4 regions of the Pseudomonas shiyinii genome follow, and region 4 is predicted to be linked to each of the others. Evidence: predicted binding sites of a transcription regulator. Region 4 holds the regulator's gene; each other region holds the start of a gene.

Region 1 (4,758 bases), 2.3 Mb from region 4:
GCAGAACAGCTCGGCGGTTTTCTCGGTGTCGTAGCGTGCCGAGTGGGCTTCACGCCCATCGAAATCGATGTCGGCACTCTGGCAGGCCCGGGCCAGGACGGTCTGGCCATAGGCCAGGCCAGCCAGGGTGGCCGTGTCGAAGCTGGAGAAAGGATGGAATGGATTGCGCTTGAGGTCGTTGCGCGCCACGGCGGCATTGAGGAAGCCCAGGTCGAAGCTGCTGTTGTGGCCGACCAGGATGGCCCGTTTGCAACCATTGGCCTTCAGGGCCTTGCGCACCCCACGGAAAATGTCGGTAAGCGCGGTTTCTTCGCTAACCGCCATGCGCAGTGGGTGGTCCAGCTTGATACCGGTGAACTCCAGGGCCGCCGGCTCGATGTTGGCCCCTTCGAAGGGCTCGACCCGGTAGAAGTAGGTGTGCTCCGGGAACAGGAAGCCTTTCTCGTCCATGCCGATGGTGACGGCAGCGATTTCGAGCAGCGCGTCTGTGGCGCTGTTGAAACCGCCGGTTTCCACATCCACCACCACGGGCAGGTAACCGCGGAAGCGCTCGGCCATCGGGTGGCGAACGCTGCTGCCTTGACCTTCCTGGTCGTCTTCGTAGAACGCTTCGCTCACGCCTTCTCCTCCAGCAGACGCCAGCGCAGTTTTTCACCAGCGCGCAGCGGAACCACGGTGTTGTCACCAAATGGCAGGCTGTCGGGAGCGGTCCACTCGTCGCGAACCAGGGTGATGGTGTCGGTGTTCGCCGGCAGGCCGTAGAACGCCGGGCCGTGCAGGCTGGCGAAACCTTCGAGCTTGTCCAGCGCATTGCGCTGTTCGAAGGCCTCGGCATACAGCTCGATGGCAGCGTAGGCCGTATAGCAGCCGGCGCAGCCGCAGGCGGCTTCCTTGGCGTGGCGGGCATGGGGCGCCGAATCGGTGCCGAGGAAGAACTTGCTGTTGCCGCTGGTGGCTGCGTCCAGCAGCGCCACCTGATGGGTGTTGCGCTTGAGGATCGGCAGGCAATAGAAGTGCGGGCGAATACCGCCGACCAGCATGTGGTTGCGGTTGTACAAGAGGTGCTGCGCGGTGATGGTCGCGCCGACGTTGGCCGGGGCCTGCAGGACGAACTGCGCGGCATCGGCGGTGGTGATGTGCTCGAACACCACTTTCAGCGTGGGGAAGCGCTCGACCACGCGGGCCAGGTGCTCGTCGATGAAGCGCTTCTCGCGGTCGAACACATCGACCTCGGCACGGGTCACTTCGCCGTGCACCAGCAGTGGCATGCCGGTTTCGGCCAGGGCCTCGAGCGCCGGCGTGATGTTGTCGATGCTGGTCACGCCCGAGTCGGAGTTGGTGGTGGCGCCGGCCGGATACATCTTGGCGGCGTACACGAAACCGCTGGCCTTGGCCGCGCGGATATCCTCGGCGCTGGTGCGGTCGGTGAGGTACAGCACCATCAGCGGCTCGAAGCGGCTGCCCGCCGGGCGCGCGGCGAGGATGCGCTCGCGATAGGCGCCGGCCTCGACGGCATTGCGTACCGGCGGGACCAGGTTGGGCATGATGATGGCGCGGGCGAAGGTACGCGCCACGTCGCCAACGGTATGGGGCAGGACGGCACCATCGCGCAGATGGATGTGCCAGTCGTCGGGACGCAGGAGGGTCAGGCGATCGGACATTGGAGATTCCAGGCGGGTCGAACTCAAGGGCCAATGCTACCGGAAAACCCCGGTAGGAGCACGGCTATCAAGTTTTCCCGGTGGCGTCCGATAGCCTGCAGGTAAGCCGTCAGAATCTGTGGAGCCACCTGTGCGCCAGCGTTACCTAGCCCTTCTTTCCCTGTTTGCCAGCCTGCCGGCCGGGGCATTGACGTTCCAGACGCGCGTGGAGAACGTCGCCTGGAACGTCGAGGGGGACCAGTTCGAATGTCGGCTGTCCCAGCCGATCGACGGTTTCGGCAGCGGTGAGTTCGTCCGTCGTGCCGGCGAACAGGCGGTCTTCCAGTTGCGATCGGACAGCAATGCGCTGGGGGCGGGCAGCGCGACCTTGCTGGCCGCGGCAGCACCTTGGCAACCTGGCCGGGGCGACATCAATCTCGGGGGCGTGCGCATGGGGCGCAGCGGGGTGTTGTTCACATCGTCCCAGGGTCAGGCCAGCCGGCTGATCAACGGCCTGCTCGACGGGCGCAGCACGGTGGTGCGCAACCATGCCGGCGAGGGCGGCAGACCCATGGAGGTGCATGTACTGCCGGTCAGCTTCGCCAAGGCCTATGGCGACTACCAGGCATGTGCCGCCAAGCTGCTGCCGATGAACTTCGACCAGATCCGCCAGACCCAGGTCGGGTTCCCACGCGGTATCGAGCTGGACAGCGCGGCGCGGGCACGCCTGGACGTGATCCTCGATTACCTCAAGGCAGACCCGTCGGTGAACCACATCGAGCTCGATGGCCATGCCGACAACAGTGGCAGCCGCCTGACCAACCGCGACACCTCACGCCGCCGGGCCCTGGCGGTCGCCGACTACCTCAAGGCCCATGGTGTGCCGGATGAGCAGATCACCGTGCGCTTCCACGGCGAACGTTACCCCTTGGCCCGGAACAACAGTGCCGCCAACCGGGCGCGCAACCGCCGGGTGAACATCCAGCTGGAGCGTGTCGCCCCGGTCGAGAAGCCGGTGGAAAAGCCCTCGGCAGAGCCCACCCCGGCGCCCGCTGCCGCAGCTCCAGCGACGCCTGGCCCAGCGCCGGCGCAGGCACCGGCAGAAAAAAAATCCTGACCGCGACGAGGGTCGCGCTCTTGACTGTTCCTGTCGCTTTGTCATCACAAGCTGTCGCCCCATTGTAAATATTTCAATGGGGCCGGTAGAATCAACCGCTTTCCGTACAACCCCGTGGAGTGATGGCATGGCGGACGTAAAAAAGGTCGTACTGGCGTATTCCGGCGGCCTTGATACTTCGGTGATTCTCAAGTGGCTGCAGGATACCTACAACTGCGAAGTGGTGACCTTCACCGCTGACCTGGGTCAGGGCGAGGAGGTCGAGCCGGCCCGCGCCAAGGCACAGGCAATGGGCGTCAAAGAGATCTACATCGATGACCTGCGCGAAGAGTTCGTGCGAGACTTCGTGTTCCCGATGTTCCGCGCCAACACCGTCTATGAAGGCGAGTACCTGCTGGGTACTTCCATTGCCCGTCCGCTGATCGCCAAGCGCCTGATCGAGATCGCCAACGAAACCGGTGCCGACGCCATTTCCCATGGCGCTACCGGCAAGGGCAACGACCAGGTGCGTTTCGAGCTGGGCGCCTATGCACTCAAGCCGGGCGTCAAGGTCATCGCGCCGTGGCGCGAGTGGGACCTGCTGTCCCGCGAGAAGCTGATGGACTACGCCGAGAAGCACGGCATTCCGATCGAGCGCCACGGCAAGAAGAAGTCGCCGTACTCGATGGACGCCAACCTGCTGCACATTTCCTATGAAGGCGGTGTCCTGGAAGATACCTGGACCGAGCACGAAGAAGACATGTGGCGCTGGAGCGTGTCCCCGGAGAACGCCCCGGATCAGGCTACCTACATCGAGCTCACCTACCGCAACGGTGACATCGTCGCCATCGACGGCGTCGAGAAGACCCCGGCTACCGTCCTGGCCGACCTGAACCGCATCGGTGGTGCCAACGGTATCGGTCGCCTGGACATCGTCGAGAACCGCTATGTCGGCATGAAGTCCCGTGGCTGCTACGAGACCCCTGGCGGCACCATCATGCTCAAGGCCCACCGCGCCATCGAGTCGATCACCCTGGACCGCGAAGTCGCTCACCTGAAGGATGAGCTGATGCCCAAGTATGCCAGCTTGATCTACACCGGCTACTGGTGGAGCCCGGAGCGTCTGATGCTGCAGCAGATGATCGACGCCTCGCAGGTCAACGTGAACGGCGTCGTTCGCCTGAAGCTGTACAAGGGCAACGTCACCGTGGTCGGTCGCAAATCGGACGATTCGCTGTTCGACGCCAACATCGCGACCTTCGAGGAAGACGGCGGCGCCTACAACCAGGCCGATGCTGCGGGCTTCATCAAGCTCAACGCCCTGCGCATGCGTATTGCCGCCAACAAGGGCCGCTCGCTGCTCTGATCTCATCCTGGCGAGCGTTACCTGAAAACCCGGCCTTGGCGCCGGGTTTTTTATTTATCAGCGGTCGATCGCCTCGTCGGGCTCGCCCAGCGCCTTGACCGACAGCTGGATACGGGTCCGGGTATCGAGGTTGTAGAGCACCCAACGGCGAGCATGGGGATGGCGGCGGGTGACGGTACGCAATATATGCTGCTCGATCATCTTGCGCGTGTCGGGCCCTGAGAGCGTGATGGTCATCGTCGATGTGCTCGGCTTTTCCGCAGGCGGCGTGCTGGGCACTTGTGCGTGGGGCTTGCTTCGGCGAGCGGTTCTGTTGGGCTGGTACAGGGAGTGATAGTTGAAGTTCAAGGTCAGGAAAAACAGCATGGTCAGGAAGAACGGAAAGCCCACCAGAAACCATGTATAGGTCTTCTGGCTGTTCTCGCTGAGAAAGGGCAGGGACGCAAGGGCGGAGGCTTCGATGATGCCTGCGAATATGGCGATGATCGCCAAGGGGCTGATGGAGTCTGTCTGTTGCATGGTGCTTGGCCCGCAAATATTTGCTTATCTCTCGCCTGTTTTCGCGCTCGGCTGAAGGTAGAGATATTTCCCTGGAAGCCATAACGCCAAAATCACCTTTGCCGCTGCGTCTAGTTACCCTGAAACATAGATTAGTC
Region 2 (4,758 bases), 710 kb from region 4:
ACGATTTTCTTCGCTTTTTTACTCGCCTCGATGAAGCGCTCACTCATCAGGATTTCCCGAGAATCTATCGACATGCCACCACGATCACTGATGCGCAAAGTGCGCAGCTCGCGCAGTGAGTCAAGGATCTCCCTCTCTCGTTTACTCGCTTTGAAGAGCAGTCCAAGCATACGTATTCTCCAGAATGGCTAGCGTTCAGCCTTAGGCACACGGCCCTTTCTCGCTCAACCTCGGGCAGATTTTAACACAGAGACACCAACCCACTGACCGAGGTAGTGATACATCAGATTTCGAGCCCATCCCTGCCCCCTCAGAAGCCTTCCAATACCCCACCCAACCAGCGCCCGCCCAACAGCAAGTGGTCGACCCAGAACACCTGATGCACCGCCACGATGCCCCAGAACGTCATTTGGTAGGACACCTTGCGCGTCTTGTGCCGGAACAGCTGCTGGGCGAGCAATGCCCCTGGCCAGCCGCCACACAGCTCACTGGCATGCAGGACCTTTTCGGGTGTGCGCCAGGCCCCGGTACGCGCTTGGTGCTTGTCTTGCCAATACAGCATCAGGCTGACCAGGCTCACCGCCGGGTACAACGCCAGGGGCAGCCAGGACTGCCCGCTCCAGGCCATCTGCGCAGCGCCCACCAGCGGCAGCAGGCACAGACCCACGAGCACCAGCAGTTTCAGGCGCAGGTTGTGAACGGCATCCTGGGTGCGTTCGACGCCACGGCGTGGCGCGCGCTGGGTGCGTGCCATATCAACCGTGCGCCGTGGCCCAGTTGACCCAGCCGAACTGCCAGGTCGCCAGGATCAGTAGGCCGAAGACGATGCGGTACCAGGCAAAGGCTGCATAGCTGTGGTTGGCGATGAACTTGAGCAGGCCGCGTACAGCGATCATGGCGAAGATGAACGAGACCACGAACCCGATGGCGAACACCGGCAGGTCACCCGGCTGGAACAGGTCACGGTACTTGTAGCCCGAGTACACCGCCGCCCCCACCATGGTCGGCATGGCCAGGAAGAACGAGAATTCGGTCGCCGCCTTGCGCGACAGGCCGAACAGCAGGCCACCGATGATGGTCGAGCCGGAGCGCGAGGTGCCGGGGATCATTGCCAGGCACTGCACGAAGCCGATCTTCAGGGCATGGCTCCAGCGCATGTCATCGACGTGATCGACCTCGATGCGGTGGTCGCGACGCTCGGCCCACAGCATGATCACCCCGCCCACCACCAGCGCCGCCGCCACGGTGACCGGATTGAACAGGTATTCGTGGATCAGGTCGGCGAACAGCACGCCCAGGATCACCGCCGGAAAGAACGCGATCAGCAGGTTGGCCGTGAAGCGACGCGCTGTGGGCTGGCTGGACAGCCCCAGCACCACGTCGAAGATCTTGCGCCGGAACTCCCAGACCACGGCGAGGATCGCGCCGAGCTGGATGATGATGTTGAAGGCCATGGCCCGCTCGCCACCGAAGTCGATCAGGTCGGCGACGATGATCTGGTGCCCGGTGCTGGAGATGGGCAGAAACTCCGTCAAACCTTCGACGATCCCTAAGATGATTGCCTGAAAGGCACTCCAAAAATCCATTGTTCCCCCGATGAGGCGCTGCTGCATGCAGGCCCCTTGTTCTTGATTTGCATTTGGTTGCCGCGAAGGCCCGGCCGTTTTACAGCCCCTACGGGGCCAATGCCAGCGGAAAAGGCCTAGATACCTAAAGGTTTCATCTTGCGCGGCCGAGATCCTATCAGAGCAGCCTGTCGATGGCTCGCGCGGCATGCGACAGCAAACGCCTGGCCTAGCCCTTGGTCGAGTGTGCCGCACCGGCCCCGGCATGCTTGGATACACCTGATAACAAGAACAACGGGAGTACCTTTGATGAAGACCTTGAGGTCGATGTCGATCAGCCGGCGCCTGTCGCTGATCCTGCTGGTCGCGGTGGGCATGCTGGTGGCCTTCGCCCTGCTGATGCTGCGCCAGCTGCATGGCGACCTGTACCAGGCCAAGGCCGAGAAGACCCGGCACGTGGTGCAGACTGCCGCCGGCGTGCTGGCCTACTACCAGGGGTTGGAGGCAGCCGGCACGCTCACCCGCGAAGCGGCCCAGCAGCAGGCCCTGCAGGCCGTGCGCAGCCTGCGCTACGACAAGGACGACTACTTCTGGATCAATGACCTGGCGCCCAGGATGGTCATGCACCCGACCAACCCCAAGCTCGACGGCCAGGACCTTTCCGGCATTCGTGACCCCGACGGTTTCGCCGTGTTCAACGAGATGGCCAGCCTGGCACGCAGCCAGGGCGCAGGCCCGGTGGACTACCGCTGGCCCAAGCCCGGTGCCAGTGAGCCGGCCGCCAAGACGTCATACATCCAGCTGTTCAAACCCTGGGGCTGGATCATCGGGTCGGGCGTGTATGTCGATGACGTGCAGGCCGAGTTCGCCCGCCAGGTACGGGACGCCTCCCTGGCGGGCCTGGGTATCGCCGTGTTGATGGCGCTGTTGGTCATGCTGATCGCCCGCAGCATCGCCCGCCCGTTGCAGGAGGCGGTGCAGGCCATGGGTAATATCGCCAGCGGCGAAAGCGATCTCACCCGCCGCCTGGATACCCATGGGCGCGACGAAGTCACCCGCCTCGGTGAGCATTTCAACCGCTTCAACGGCAAGCTGCAGGGTGTGGTCGGCCAACTGCAGGGCGCCGCCCATGCTCTTGCCCAATCGGCCGAACACGTGGGCGACAACGCAGGCCAGGCCCAGGCGCACAGTGCCCAGCAATCGCTGCAGATGGACCAGGTGGCCACGGCGGTCAATGAAGTCACCTATGCCGTGCAGGACGTGGCCAAGACCGCCGAGCAGGCCGCCAGCGAGATGCAGGCGGCGCAGCGCCAGGTGGACCATGGCCAGCAGGCGATCCATGGCAGCCTGCAGCAGATCGACCGACTCTCCAGCACCATCGACCAGGCCGTGCAGGTGATCGGCGAGCTGGCCGGGCACAGCACGCGGATCGGCGGTGTACTGGAAGTGATCCGCTCGATTGCCGAGCAGACCAATTTGCTCGCGCTCAACGCCGCCATCGAGGCGGCCCGCGCCGGCGAGCAGGGCCGGGGGTTTGCCGTGGTTGCCGACGAGGTCCGGCTGTTGGCCCAGCGCACCGCCCAGTCGACCGCCGAGATCCAGACCATGATCGAGCACCTGCAAGGCCAGTCGGAAGCGGCTGTCAGGGCGATCGGCACCAGCAGCGAAGCCTCGCGCCAGACCGTCGAGCAGGCCCGTGAGGCGGGCTCCAGCCTGGATGCCATCAGCCAGGCGCTGCACAACCTCACCGCCCTCAACGCCTCGATCGCCAGCGCTACGCTGCAGCAGGCCCATGTGGTGGAGGAAATCAACCGCAATGTGCTGGATACCGCCGGGCTGTCCCAACAAACCGCCGACGCGGCGCGCCAATCCAGTGATGCCGGCGCAGCCCTGGCGCGGTTGAGCGAGGAGCTTGAACAGTTGCTGCGCCAGTTCCGGGTTTGATACTGCCCTTCGTCAAACCCACGCGCCTCCTGTAGGAGCGGGCTTGCCCCGCGATGGCGTCAGCCCAGGCACTGCCGCTGCCCAGCCGATGCCATCGCGGCGCGCCCCTACAGCTTCCCCGCCCTACAGGCTACAATCGCGCCCTCTACCCCTGCCCAAGGATCGCCGATGTCCGGCCTCGAACTCTTCGCCGCCGTGCTCGGCGTCATCGCCGTGTGGCTCACGGTCAAGCAGAACCCGTGGTGCTGGCCGATCGGCCTGGTGATGGTGCTGCTCTACAGCTGGATCTTCTACGAAGTGAAGCTGTATTCCGACATGCTCCTGCAACTGGTCTACGCCGTGTTGCAACTGTACGGCTGGTGGCAATGGACCCGGCCTGACCATGTGGAAGACGCACGCCAGGTTTCCAGCCTGGGGGCCGGGCAGGTATTCATCGGCCTTGGCGCAGGCCTGCTGGCGAGCCTGTGCCTGGGCGCCGCCATGGCGCACTGGACCGACGCAGCACAGCCCTGGCTCGATGCGGCCCTGACTGGCTTCAGCCTGGTGGCGCAGGTGTGGATGGCGCAGAAGCGTGTGCAATGCTGGGCGCTGTGGATGGTGCTGGACGTGGTCTTCGTGGGGCTGTTCCTCTACAAGGGCCTTTACCTCACCGCAGCGCTCTACGCACTGTTCACCCTCATCGCCGTGCGCGGCTGGGTGCAATGGCGCCGCGACCCGGCATTGGCACCCGCATGAAGGTCCTGGTGCTATGCGGGCCGGAGTCCAGCGGCAAGAGCTGGCTGAGTGGCGAAATCCAGGCGCATTTCGGCGGTGTGGTGGTCGGTGAATACGTCCGCCACTTCATCGAGCGGGAACAGCGCGAAACCTGCTATGCCGATATTCCCGCCATCGCCCGCGGCCAGCTTGCCTGGGAGGACCAGAGCCGCCGACACGCGCCCGACCTGTTGATCCTCGACACCCACCTACTCAGCAACATCCTTTGGAGCCGGGTACTGTTCGCAGACTGCCCCGCCTGGCTCGAGCAGGCCCTGCTCGAACGCCACTATGACCTGCACCTGCTACTCAGCCCGCAAGGTGTCGATTGGGTCGGCGACGGCCAGCGCTGCCAACCCCGCCTGGAAGAGCGGCAAAGATTCTTCGAGGATAGCCTGCACTGGCTGCGCACTCACCAGAAACCCTTTCAAGTACTCGAAGGCGACTGGCCCACCCGCCAGGCCCAGGCCCTGGCAGCGGTGGCGCGTCTACTTGA
Region 3 (4,758 bases), 1.1 Mb from region 4:
TCGATGCGACGGTTCACCGGGTTGAACGGATCCTTGCGGTCGAACAGCGACGATGAGGCATAACCGACCACTCGTGCCACCTGGTCGTCCGGATACCCCCCCGCCACCAACGCCCGGCGCGCCGCGTTGGCACGGCTGGCCGACAGCTCCCAGTTGCCGAACTCCCCGGTGCCGGCATAAGGCTTGGCATCGGTATGGCCACTGATGCTGATCTTGTTCGGCACCGCCTTGATGGTGTCGGCCATGGCCAGCAGGATGTCCTCGAAGTAAGGCTGCAGACGCGCGCTGCCCAGGTCGAACATCGGCCGGTTCTCGGCGTCCATGATCTGGATCCGCAGGCCGTCCTGGGTGATCTCGAACAGGATCTGGTCCTTGAACTTCTGTAGCTGTGGGTTTTCCTCGACCTTGTTCTGCAACTCCTGCAACAGCAGCTGCAAGCGCTCCTGTTCGACCTGGTCGGCCAAGGTCTCGACCTGGTCCTTGTCCAGCTGGATGCTGGTGTTCGGCGTCGGCTCGGACTTCTCCTCGGGGTTGATGGTCTTCTCCGGCGCCAGCTGCGGCGAGCCGCCGAGGTCGATCACGTAGGGCGTGCCGCTCTCGGAGAAGCCGATCGGGTCCTTGAAGTAACCGGCGATGGCGATTTTCTGCTCGGGCGTAGCCGTGGACAGCAGCCAGAGCACCAGGAAGAACGCCATCATCGCCGTGGCGAAGTCGGCGAAGGCGATCTTCCAGGAGCCGCCGTGGTGGCCGTCGCCATAGCGCTTGACGCGCTTGACGATAATGGGCTGGTTGTTCTCCATGGCTCAGCGACCGCGGACCGCTTGTTCCAGCTCGGCGAAGCTCGGGCGGTGCGACGGGTACAGCACCTTGCGCCCGAACTCCACGGCCAGCGACGGCGGCATACCCGACGCCGAAGCCACCAGCGAAGCCTTGATCGCCTCGTACACGTTCAGCTCTTCCTTGGCATCGTGGCGCAGGGCGTTGGACAGCGGGCCGAAGAAACCGTAGGCGGCCAGGATACCGAAGAAGGTACCGACCAACGCCGCGCCCACGTGCAGGCCGATGGACTTCTGGTCGCCATCGCCCAGCGAGGCCATGGTCACCACGATGCCCAGCACCGCCGCGACGATACCGAAGCCAGGCATGGCGTCGGCCACGCTGGTGACGGCGTGGGAGGGATGCTCAAGCTCTTCCTTCAGGCTCAGCAGCTCCATGTCGAACAGCCCCTCGAGCTCGTGGGGGGCCATGTTGCCGGTGGACATGATGCGCAGGTAGTCGCAGATGAACGCGGTCATGCGCTCATCACCCAGCACCGCCGGGTACTTGGCGAAGATCGGGCTGGCCGCCGGGTCCTCGATGTCCCCCTCGATGGCCATCATGCCTTCGCGGCGGCTCTTGTTGAGGATCTCGTAGACCAGGCCCAGCACCTCCAGGTAGAAGGTATGGGTGAAACGGGTGCCGAACATCTTCAGCGACTTCTTGATCACATGCAGGGTCATGTGACCGGGGTTGGCCTGAAGGAACGCACCGAAGGCCGCACCGCCGATGATCAGCACTTCGAACGGCTGGATCAATGCCGCGATCTTGCCGTGGGAAAGTACGTATCCGCCGAGCACGCTCGCGAATACGACGATGATGCCGATAATTTTAGCCATAGGTTCAGGGCACTTGCTGTCGTGGTCGGGATGAGGGACGGGAGCTTTGAAACTCTTCTTCTACTTATCGGCAGAACTGCGCCAGACTATAGCCACAAATAACGAAAAGCCAGTTTGGACTGATGTCAAAATGCCAATGGACGCTAAGGTGCCAAACCAGATTCCGCGTACGCTCGATGCCTGGGTAAAGCTGCTCGATGGCATCCGCCTGCCGGTGCCCAAGGAGAGCCACGACCGGGTGTTGTCGGCCATCAACGATAGCCGCCGCTCTCTGCGGGACATTGCCGAACTGATGCAAGACAGCCCCGCCTTGGTGCTGTCGGTGATGCGCGAGGCCAACCACCCGGCCAATGCCAGCCAGGCCGAGCCTGCCGAAAGCCTCGAAATCGCCCTCAACCGCCTGGGCCTGGCGCGCAGCGCCAGCCTGCTGGCACGCCTGCCCGCGGTGCCGGGCCAGGACATCCCGCCGGTGCTGCGCCAGTTCCTGCTGATCAGCCAGCATGCCGCGCAACAGGCCAGCGGCCTGTTCGCCAGCCGCCTGGCACGGCTGTGGCAGGAGATCCATTGGGGCAGCCTGCTGTTCCTGTCACCGCTGTGGCCTATGGCGCAAGCCTTTCCCAAGCTGCTCGATACCTGGGAGCTGCGGGTCATCCACAAGGGCGAGGACGCCGCCGAAGTCGAGCTCGCGCTGTTCGGCGTACGCATCATGCAACTGTGCCAGGCCGTGGCCGAACACTGGCGGCTGCCGGAATGGGTGACCCAGGGCTATCGCCTGCTGCTCGATGAGCGCGAACAACTGGCTCAGGTGCTGGCCATCGCCCGCGAGCAGGACAGCTTCACCCAACAGCAGCGCCTGGACGACGCGCCCGGGCTGCGCCGCTGGTTCAACCAGCCGGCCAATACCGTGCTGCTGGCCAACGGCCTGGCGCTGGCCGCCCAGGTGGGCTGGGACAACCCGCACCTGCTGCGCTGGCAACTGCTGACCGCCCTGTACCTGCAGACATCGCTCGACGACGTGCAACAGCAGGTCCACCAGCAGGCCGCCGCCAGCGCCCGCCACCATGCCCGTCATGCCCTGTTCCACCCCGCCGAGGCGCTGATCTGGCCCTGGCAGCAACGCCGGCCGCATCCGGACATGCTCGAACCGCCACCGCCCACCACCCAGGACCTGGCGCGCTGGCGCACGCTGTGTGGCGAGCTGCTGACCCAGCCCAGCCCGTTCGGCACGAGCCTGCACCTGTGCACCCAGGCCCGCGACGCTCTGCTGGCCTGCGGTATGCAACGGGTGATTCTGCTGACCCTGGACAAGGCCACCGAATCCCTACGCGTGCAACAGACCGCCGGCCTGCCAACGGAGGTCGCGGCCCTGGTGCTGCCCCTGGCCGGCAGCAAATTGCTGCAACGCCTGATGACCCAGGCGGCGCAGCTGCGCCTGACACCAGACAACCACGCCCAGTTCTCGGCCTTGCTGCCAGCCCCGCTGTGGGCCGCCATCGGCAGTGAGCATGTGCTGCTGCGTTCGCTGGCGGTCAATGGCCAAACGGTGATGCTGGTGATCGCAGACCAGGGCGGCAAGCCGTTGGCCGATGTCAGCGTGCAAGCCTTTGGCAAGACCGCGCAATGCACCGAGCGTGCCCTGGCTGCCTTTGCCAACCGCAACGCCTGAGCCTTGCGCTACAATCGCTCCCTCAATTCCACCCTGGAGACCGTGGATGACTGACTTTTCCGGCTTGCCCCTGGTGATCGAACCGGCCGACCTGCTGCCGCGCCTGGGTTCGCCACAGCTGATCGTGGTCGACCTGACCAGCGCCAACCGCTATGGCAGCGGTCATGTCCCCGGCGCGCGCTTCGTCGACCCCAAGCGCACCCAGCTGGGCCAGCCACCGGCGCCAGGCCTGCTGCCGGCGCGCGCCGACCTGGAAAAGCTCTTCGGCGAGCTCGGCCACCGCGACGACGCGGTCTACGTGGTATACGACGACGAGGGCGGCGGCTGGGCCGGGCGCTTCATCTGGTTGCTCGACGTCATCGGCCACAAGGGCTACCACTACCTCAACGGCGGCATCCAGGCCTGGCCGGCCGACAAGCTCTCAACCGATGTACCTGCCAGCGCGGCTGGTCCGGTCAGCCTGCAACTGCATGCAGAGCCCACCGCCACCCGCGAATACCTGCAAAGCCGACTGGGCGCGGCCGACCTGGCCATCTGGGACGCCCGCAGCCCCGGCGAGTACAAGGGTGAGAAAGTCCTGGCCGCCAAAGGCGGTCACATTCCCGGCGCGGTCAACTTCGAGTGGACCGCAGGCATGGACCTGAACGACCACCTGCGCATCCGCCCGGACATGGCCGACATCCTGCAACAACTCGGCATCACCCCGGACAAGGAAGTGATCACTCACTGCCAGACCCACCACCGTTCCGGCTTCACCTACCTGGTGGCCAAAGCCCTCGGCTATCCACGGCTCAAGGCCTATGCCGGCTCCTGGGGCGAGTGGGGCAACCACCCGGACACGCCTGTAGAAGTTTGAATTTCCAAGGAAACCCAATGAAATCCCGCTTGTTCATCATCAGCCAGTACCTGCTGCCGCACCACCTGCTGTCGCGGCTGGCCGGCTGCATCGCCGAGTGCCGCGCGCGCTGGTTCAAGAATGCCTTCACCGCCTGGTTCGCCAAGCGCTACCAGGTGAACATGTCCGAGGCGCTGGTCGAGGACCTGACCGCCTACGAACATTTCAACGCCTTCTTCACCCGCGCGCTCAAGCCGGGTGCACGCCCACTGGACGAGACCCCGGGCGCCATCCTCTGCCCGGCAGACGGTGCAGTCAGCCAGCTCGGCCCGATCGAGCATGGCCGCATCTTCCAGGCCAAGGGCCATAGCTTCAGCGCCCTCGAGCTGCTGGGCGGCGACCCACTGCTGGCCGCGCCGTTCATGGGCGGAGAGTTCGCCACCATCTACCTGTCCCCCAAGGACTACCACCGCGTGCACATGCCACTGGCCGGCACCCTGCGCGAAATGGTCTACGTGCCGGGCCGGCTGTTCTCGGTCAACCAGACCACCGCCGAGAATGTCCCCGAACTGTTCGCCCGTAACGAGCGGGTGGTGTGCCTG
Region 4 (4,758 bases):
GTCCAGGCGCGCGGTATCGACCCGCACGGTGGTTTCCGCCTCGCTGGCCACAGGCTTATCGCCAGCCGGTGCCACAGCGCGTGCCGGGGCCACGGGCTTGGCAGCGGCAGGCTTGGCGGCTGGGGCAGGCTCGGGTTTGGCGACCGGCTTGCTATCGGCCTTCGGTGCGGCGCTGGCGGCAGCGGGTGCGACAGGCGCCTGGGTGGCCAGCGCATCGCTGGAGAACTTGCCTTTGCCGTGCAACTGGTCCAACAGGGCTTCGAACTCGTTGTCGGTGATGTGCTCGCCGCCCGCCTCGGCAGGGGCTGCCGGGGCGGCAGGTGCGGCCGCACCCGCCAGCGCATCGGCGGCGAAGGTGCCCTTGCCATGCAGTTGATCGAGCAGCGCTTCGAATTCGTCGTCGGTGATTTCGTCGGATGCCGCAGGCGCCGAGGTGCTGGCCGCTGGTGTGGCAGCCACGACTTCAGGGGAGAACTGGCCCTTGCCGTGCAACTGGTCGAGCAGCGATTCGAATTCGGCATCGGTGATCTCGTCACCCTCGCCGCCCACGACCTCGCCCTGCATCTGCTCGGCGGCCTGGGCCTTGACTGCATCGAGGGAGTCGAGCAGCTGTTCGAATTCACTGTCGGTGATGTCCGGCTCGACCGCTGGCACTTCGGCCTCGGCCGCCACCGGCGCCTCGACGGCGGGCGCAGCGCTGTCGGCACCGGCAGGCTCGGCCAGGCGCGACAGCGCCGCCAGCAGTTCCGGCGTGGCCGGGGTGATGTCGCTGCGCTCGCGCACCTGGCCGAACATGCTGTTGACGGTATCCAGCGCTTCGAGGACCACGTCCATCAGTTCCGCATCGACCCGGCGCTCACCTTTGCGCAGGATGTCGAACACGTTCTCGGCGATATGGCAGCACTCCACCAGCTCGTTGAGCTGAAGGAAACCGGCGCCCCCTTTTACAGTGTGAAAACCGCGGAAGATCGCGTTGAGCAAGTCGGCATCTTCGGGTCGGCTTTCCAGCTCGACCAGTTGCTCGGACAATTGCTCGAGGATTTCGCCGGCCTCTACCAGGAAATCCTGGAGGATTTCTTCATCGGCGCCGAAGCTCATTGAACGTGCTCCTTAAAAACCCAGGCTGGACAGCAAATCGTCGACGTCGTCCTGACCGGACACGACATCTTCACGCTTATCGGCATGAATCTGCGGACCTTCACCCCGAGTCGGATGTTTTTCTTGATCTTTTTCAGCGCGCAGTTGCTGGTGGTCGTGTTCGATACCGGCAAAACGGTCCACCTGGCTGGCCATCAGCACCAACTTGAGCAGGTTGCTCTCCACCTCGGTGACCAGCGCGGTCACGCGCTTGATCACTTGGCCGGTCAGGTCCTGATAGTCCTGGGCCAGGAGAATGTCGTTGAGGTGACCGGCAACCTTGCGGTTACCCTCGACGCTGTGCGTCAGGAAACTGTCGACGCGCTTGACCAGCTCGCGAAACTCAGGCGCTGCGACTTCCCGGCGCATGAAGCGCTGCCAGTCGGCGCTCAGGCTCTGGGCCTCGGCCGTCAGGTCGTTGAGCACCGGCGTGCCGGCCTCGACCAGGTCCATGGTCCGGTTGGCCGCGCCCTCGGTCAGCTTGACCACGTAGGACAGGCGCTCGGTGGCATCGGTGATCTGCGAGACTTCCTCGGCCTGCGGCATGCGCGGGTCGATCTGGAAGCTGACGATTGCACTGTGCAGCTCGCGGGTGAGCTTGCCGACTTCCTGGTACAGGCCACGGTCACGGGTCTGGTTCAGCTGGTGGATCAGCTGCACCGCCTCGCCGAACCGGCCGCGCTCGAGGCTCTCGACCAGTTCCTGGGCATGTTTCTTCAGGGTCGTCTCGAACTCCCCGAGCGATGTATTCATTTGCTCCATGGCGCCCCCTGACGTGACTCAGCCGTTGACGCGTTCGAAGATCTTTTCGATCTTTTCCTTGAGCACCTGGGCCGTGAAAGGCTTGACCACGTAGCCGTTGACCCCAGCCTGGGCGGCTTCGATGATCTGGTCACGCTTGGCTTCAGCGGTGACCATCAGCACCGGCATGCCCTTGAGACGGTCATGGGCGCGTACCTTGCGCAGCAGGTCGATGCCGGACATGCCAGGCATGTTCCAGTCGGTCACAAGGAAGTCGTAATGGCCGTTTTCCAGCATCGGCAGCGCCGTGGTGCCGTCGTCGGCTTCTTCGGTGTTGGTGAAGCCAAGGTCACGCAACAGGTTCTTGATGATCCGCCGCATCGTCGAGAAGTCGTCAACGATGAGGATTTTCATGTCTTTGTTCAATTAGACCTCCAAGCAGTCTTTAACGCGCCCGGCCCCCGGGCGCGCGTTCAATCAATTCGGTACAACGTGCAACGACTGCGGCGAACCCTGGCTCAACGCGCCCGCCATTCTCCCAGGCGGCTGCGCAGGCGCGCCGCGCATTGGCTATGCAACTGGCTGACGCGCGACTCGCTGACCCCAAGCACCTCACCGATTTCCTTGAGGTTCAGCTCCTCGTCGTAGTACAGCGCCAGGACCAGGCGTTCGCGTTCCGGCAGGTTGGCGATCGCCTCGGCCAGGGCGGCCTGGAAGCGCTCGTCCTCCAGGTCCCGCGCCGGCTCCAGCTGGCCGCTGGCGCCATCCTCGTGCAGCCCTTCGTGCTCGCCGTCCTGCAGCAGGTCGTCGAAGCTGAACAGGCGGCTGCCCAGGGTGTCGTTCAAGATCCCGTAATAATCATCGAGACTCAATTGGAGTTCGGCAGCAACTTCATGATCTTTAGCGTCACGACCGGTTCTGGCTTCAACGGCACGGATCGCATCGCTGACCATACGGGTATTGCGGTGTACCGAACGCGGCGCCCAGTCGCCCTTGCGCACTTCGTCGAGCATGGCGCCACGGATGCGGATACCGGCGTAGGTCTCGAAGCTGGCGCCCTTGCTGGCGTCGTACTTGTTGGCCACTTCCAGCAGGCCGATCATGCCCGCCTGGATCAGGTCCTCGACCTGCACGTTGGCCGGCAGGCGTGCCAGCAGGTGATAGGCGATGCGCTTGACCAGCGGGGCATAACGCTCGACCAGTTCATACTGGGCATCGCGTGCCGCCCTGCTGTACATCTTGTAACCACTCGCATTCATAGTACCGGCCCTGCACTGGTGGGTTGCACCAGGCGCTCGACGAAGAACTCAAGGTGCCCACGCGGATTGGCAGGCAGCGGCCAGCTGTCGACCTTCTGCGCGATGGCCTTGAAGGCCAGCGCACACTTGGACCGAGGGAAGGCCTCGTAGACCGCCCGCTGCTTCTGCACCGCCTTGCGCACGCATTCGTCGTAAGGCACGGCACCGACGTATTGTAGGGCGACGTCCAGGAACCGATCCGTGACCTTGGTCAACTTGGCAAACAGGTTGCGCCCTTCCTGCGGGCTCTGCGCCATGTTGGCCAGGACGCGGAAGCGATTCATGCCGTAGTCGCGGTTGAGCAGCTTGATCAGCGCATAGGCATCGGTGATCGACGTCGGCTCGTCGCACACCACCAGCAACACCTCCTGGGCGGCACGGACGAAACTGACCACCGAATCGCCAATCCCTGCGGCGGTGTCGATCACCAGCACATCGAGGTTGTCGCCGATCTCGCTGAACGCCTGGATCAGGCCGGCATGCTGCGCTGGCGCCAGGTGCACCATGCTCTGGGTGCCGGAGGCCGCCGGCACGATCCGGACACCGCCAGGGCCCTGCAGCAACACATCGCGCAGTTCGCAGCGCCCCTCGATGACGTCGGCCAGGGTGCGCTTGGGCGAAAGGCCCAGCAGGACGTCGACGTTCGCAAGACCGAGGTCGGCGTCCAGCAGCATGACCCGCCGCCCCAGGTCAGCCAGGGCCAGGGACAGGTTCACTGAAACGTTGGTCTTGCCGACGCCGCCTTTACCGCCAGTCACGGCGATCACCTGTACGGGATGCATGCTACCCATGTTTGTTCTTTACCTTGTCTCGGGGCCCAGGCCACACAAGGGGTTGGAAAGCGCCCCTTTCGTGTAGGTACTTTGCGATGTCCATTCGTCAACCCACACGCTTGCCAGGGTTGTGGTAGAGATCAGCGAACATGTCGGCCATTGCCTCTTCGCTGGGCTCGTCCTGCAGCTGCACACTGACCGCACGACTGACCAACTGGTGCTTGCGCGGCAAGTGCAGGTCGTCAGGAATGCGCGGCCCATCGGTCAGATAGGCCACCGGCAATTCATGACTGATGGCAAGGCTCAGTACTTCACCGAGGCTGGCCGTTTCATCAAGCTTGGTCAGGATGCACCCGGCCAGGCCACAACGCTTGTAGCTGTGGTAGGCGGCGGTGAGCACCTGCTTCTGGCTGGTGGTCGCCAGCACCAGGTAGTTCTTGGCGGCAATGCCGCGCCCGGCGAGGGTCTCCAACTGCATGCGCAGGGCCGGGTCGCTGGCCTGCAGGCCAGCGGTATCGATCAGCACCACGCGCTTGCGCAGCAGTGGCTCCAGGGCCTGGGCCAGGGACTGGCCGGGGTCGACGTAGGTCACCGGTACATTGAGGATCCTGCCCAGGGTCTTGAGCTGCTCCTGGGCACCGATGCGGAAGCTGTCCATGCTCACCAACGCCAGCTGCTGGGCGCCATACTTGAGCACGTAGCGTGCGGCGAGCTTGGCCAGGGTGGTGGTCTTGCCCATGCCGGCCGGGCCGACCATGGCGATCACCCCGCCCTCCTCGATCGGTTCCACCTCGGGCACCTGGATCAGC

Evidence for each region. The regulator FliA, encoded in region 4, starts transcription of late flagellar genes. The targets are predictions, from matches to a motif close to CTAAAGTTTNNNNNNNNNNNGCCGNTAA.
Region 1: ACXHGZ_RS04060 (flagellar protein MotY) is a predicted target of FliA. The motif match lies at 1,728-1,755, and genes of this name have one in related genera.
Region 2: ACXHGZ_RS10985 (methyl-accepting chemotaxis protein) is a predicted target of FliA. The motif match lies at 1,712-1,739, and genes of this name have one in related genera.
Region 3: motA (flagellar motor stator protein MotA) is a predicted target of FliA. The motif match lies at 1,720-1,747, and genes of this name have one in related genera.

What each region holds. Positions count from the first base shown of each region.
Region 1 is NZ_CM161522.1:851,024-855,781, forward strand. Features, by position in the region: gene rnt (ribonuclease T) at 1-558, opposite strand, end outside; gene pyrC (dihydroorotase) at 615-1,661, opposite strand; gene ACXHGZ_RS04060 (flagellar protein MotY) at 1,792-2,757, shown strand; gene ACXHGZ_RS04065 (argininosuccinate synthase) at 2,885-4,102, shown strand; gene ACXHGZ_RS04070 (hypothetical protein) at 4,160-4,621, opposite strand.
Region 2 is NZ_CM161522.1:2,409,483-2,414,240, forward strand. Features, by position in the region: gene ACXHGZ_RS10970 (hypothetical protein) at 1-170, opposite strand, end outside; gene ACXHGZ_RS10975 (DUF1294 domain-containing protein) at 311-754, opposite strand; gene ACXHGZ_RS10980 (undecaprenyl-diphosphate phosphatase) at 756-1,586, opposite strand; gene ACXHGZ_RS10985 (methyl-accepting chemotaxis protein) at 1,875-3,509, shown strand; gene pnuC (nicotinamide riboside transporter PnuC) at 3,678-4,244, shown strand; gene ACXHGZ_RS10995 (AAA family ATPase) at 4,241-4,758, shown strand, end outside.
Region 3 is NZ_CM161522.1:4,222,441-4,227,198, forward strand. Features, by position in the region: gene motB (flagellar motor protein MotB) at 1-800, opposite strand, end outside; gene motA (flagellar motor stator protein MotA) at 804-1,655, opposite strand; gene ACXHGZ_RS19090 (HDOD domain-containing protein) at 1,786-3,321, shown strand; gene ACXHGZ_RS19095 (rhodanese-like domain-containing protein) at 3,368-4,177, shown strand; gene asd (archaetidylserine decarboxylase) at 4,195-4,758, shown strand, end outside.
Region 4 is NZ_CM161522.1:3,123,201-3,127,958, forward strand. Features, by position in the region: gene ACXHGZ_RS14050 (chemotaxis protein CheA) at 1-1,098, opposite strand, end outside; gene ACXHGZ_RS14055 (protein phosphatase CheZ) at 1,111-1,899, opposite strand; gene ACXHGZ_RS14060 (chemotaxis response regulator CheY) at 1,918-2,292, opposite strand; gene fliA (RNA polymerase sigma factor FliA) at 2,397-3,137, opposite strand; gene fleN (flagellar synthesis regulator FleN) at 3,134-3,967, opposite strand; gene flhF (flagellar biosynthesis GTPase FlhF) at 4,056-4,758, opposite strand, start outside.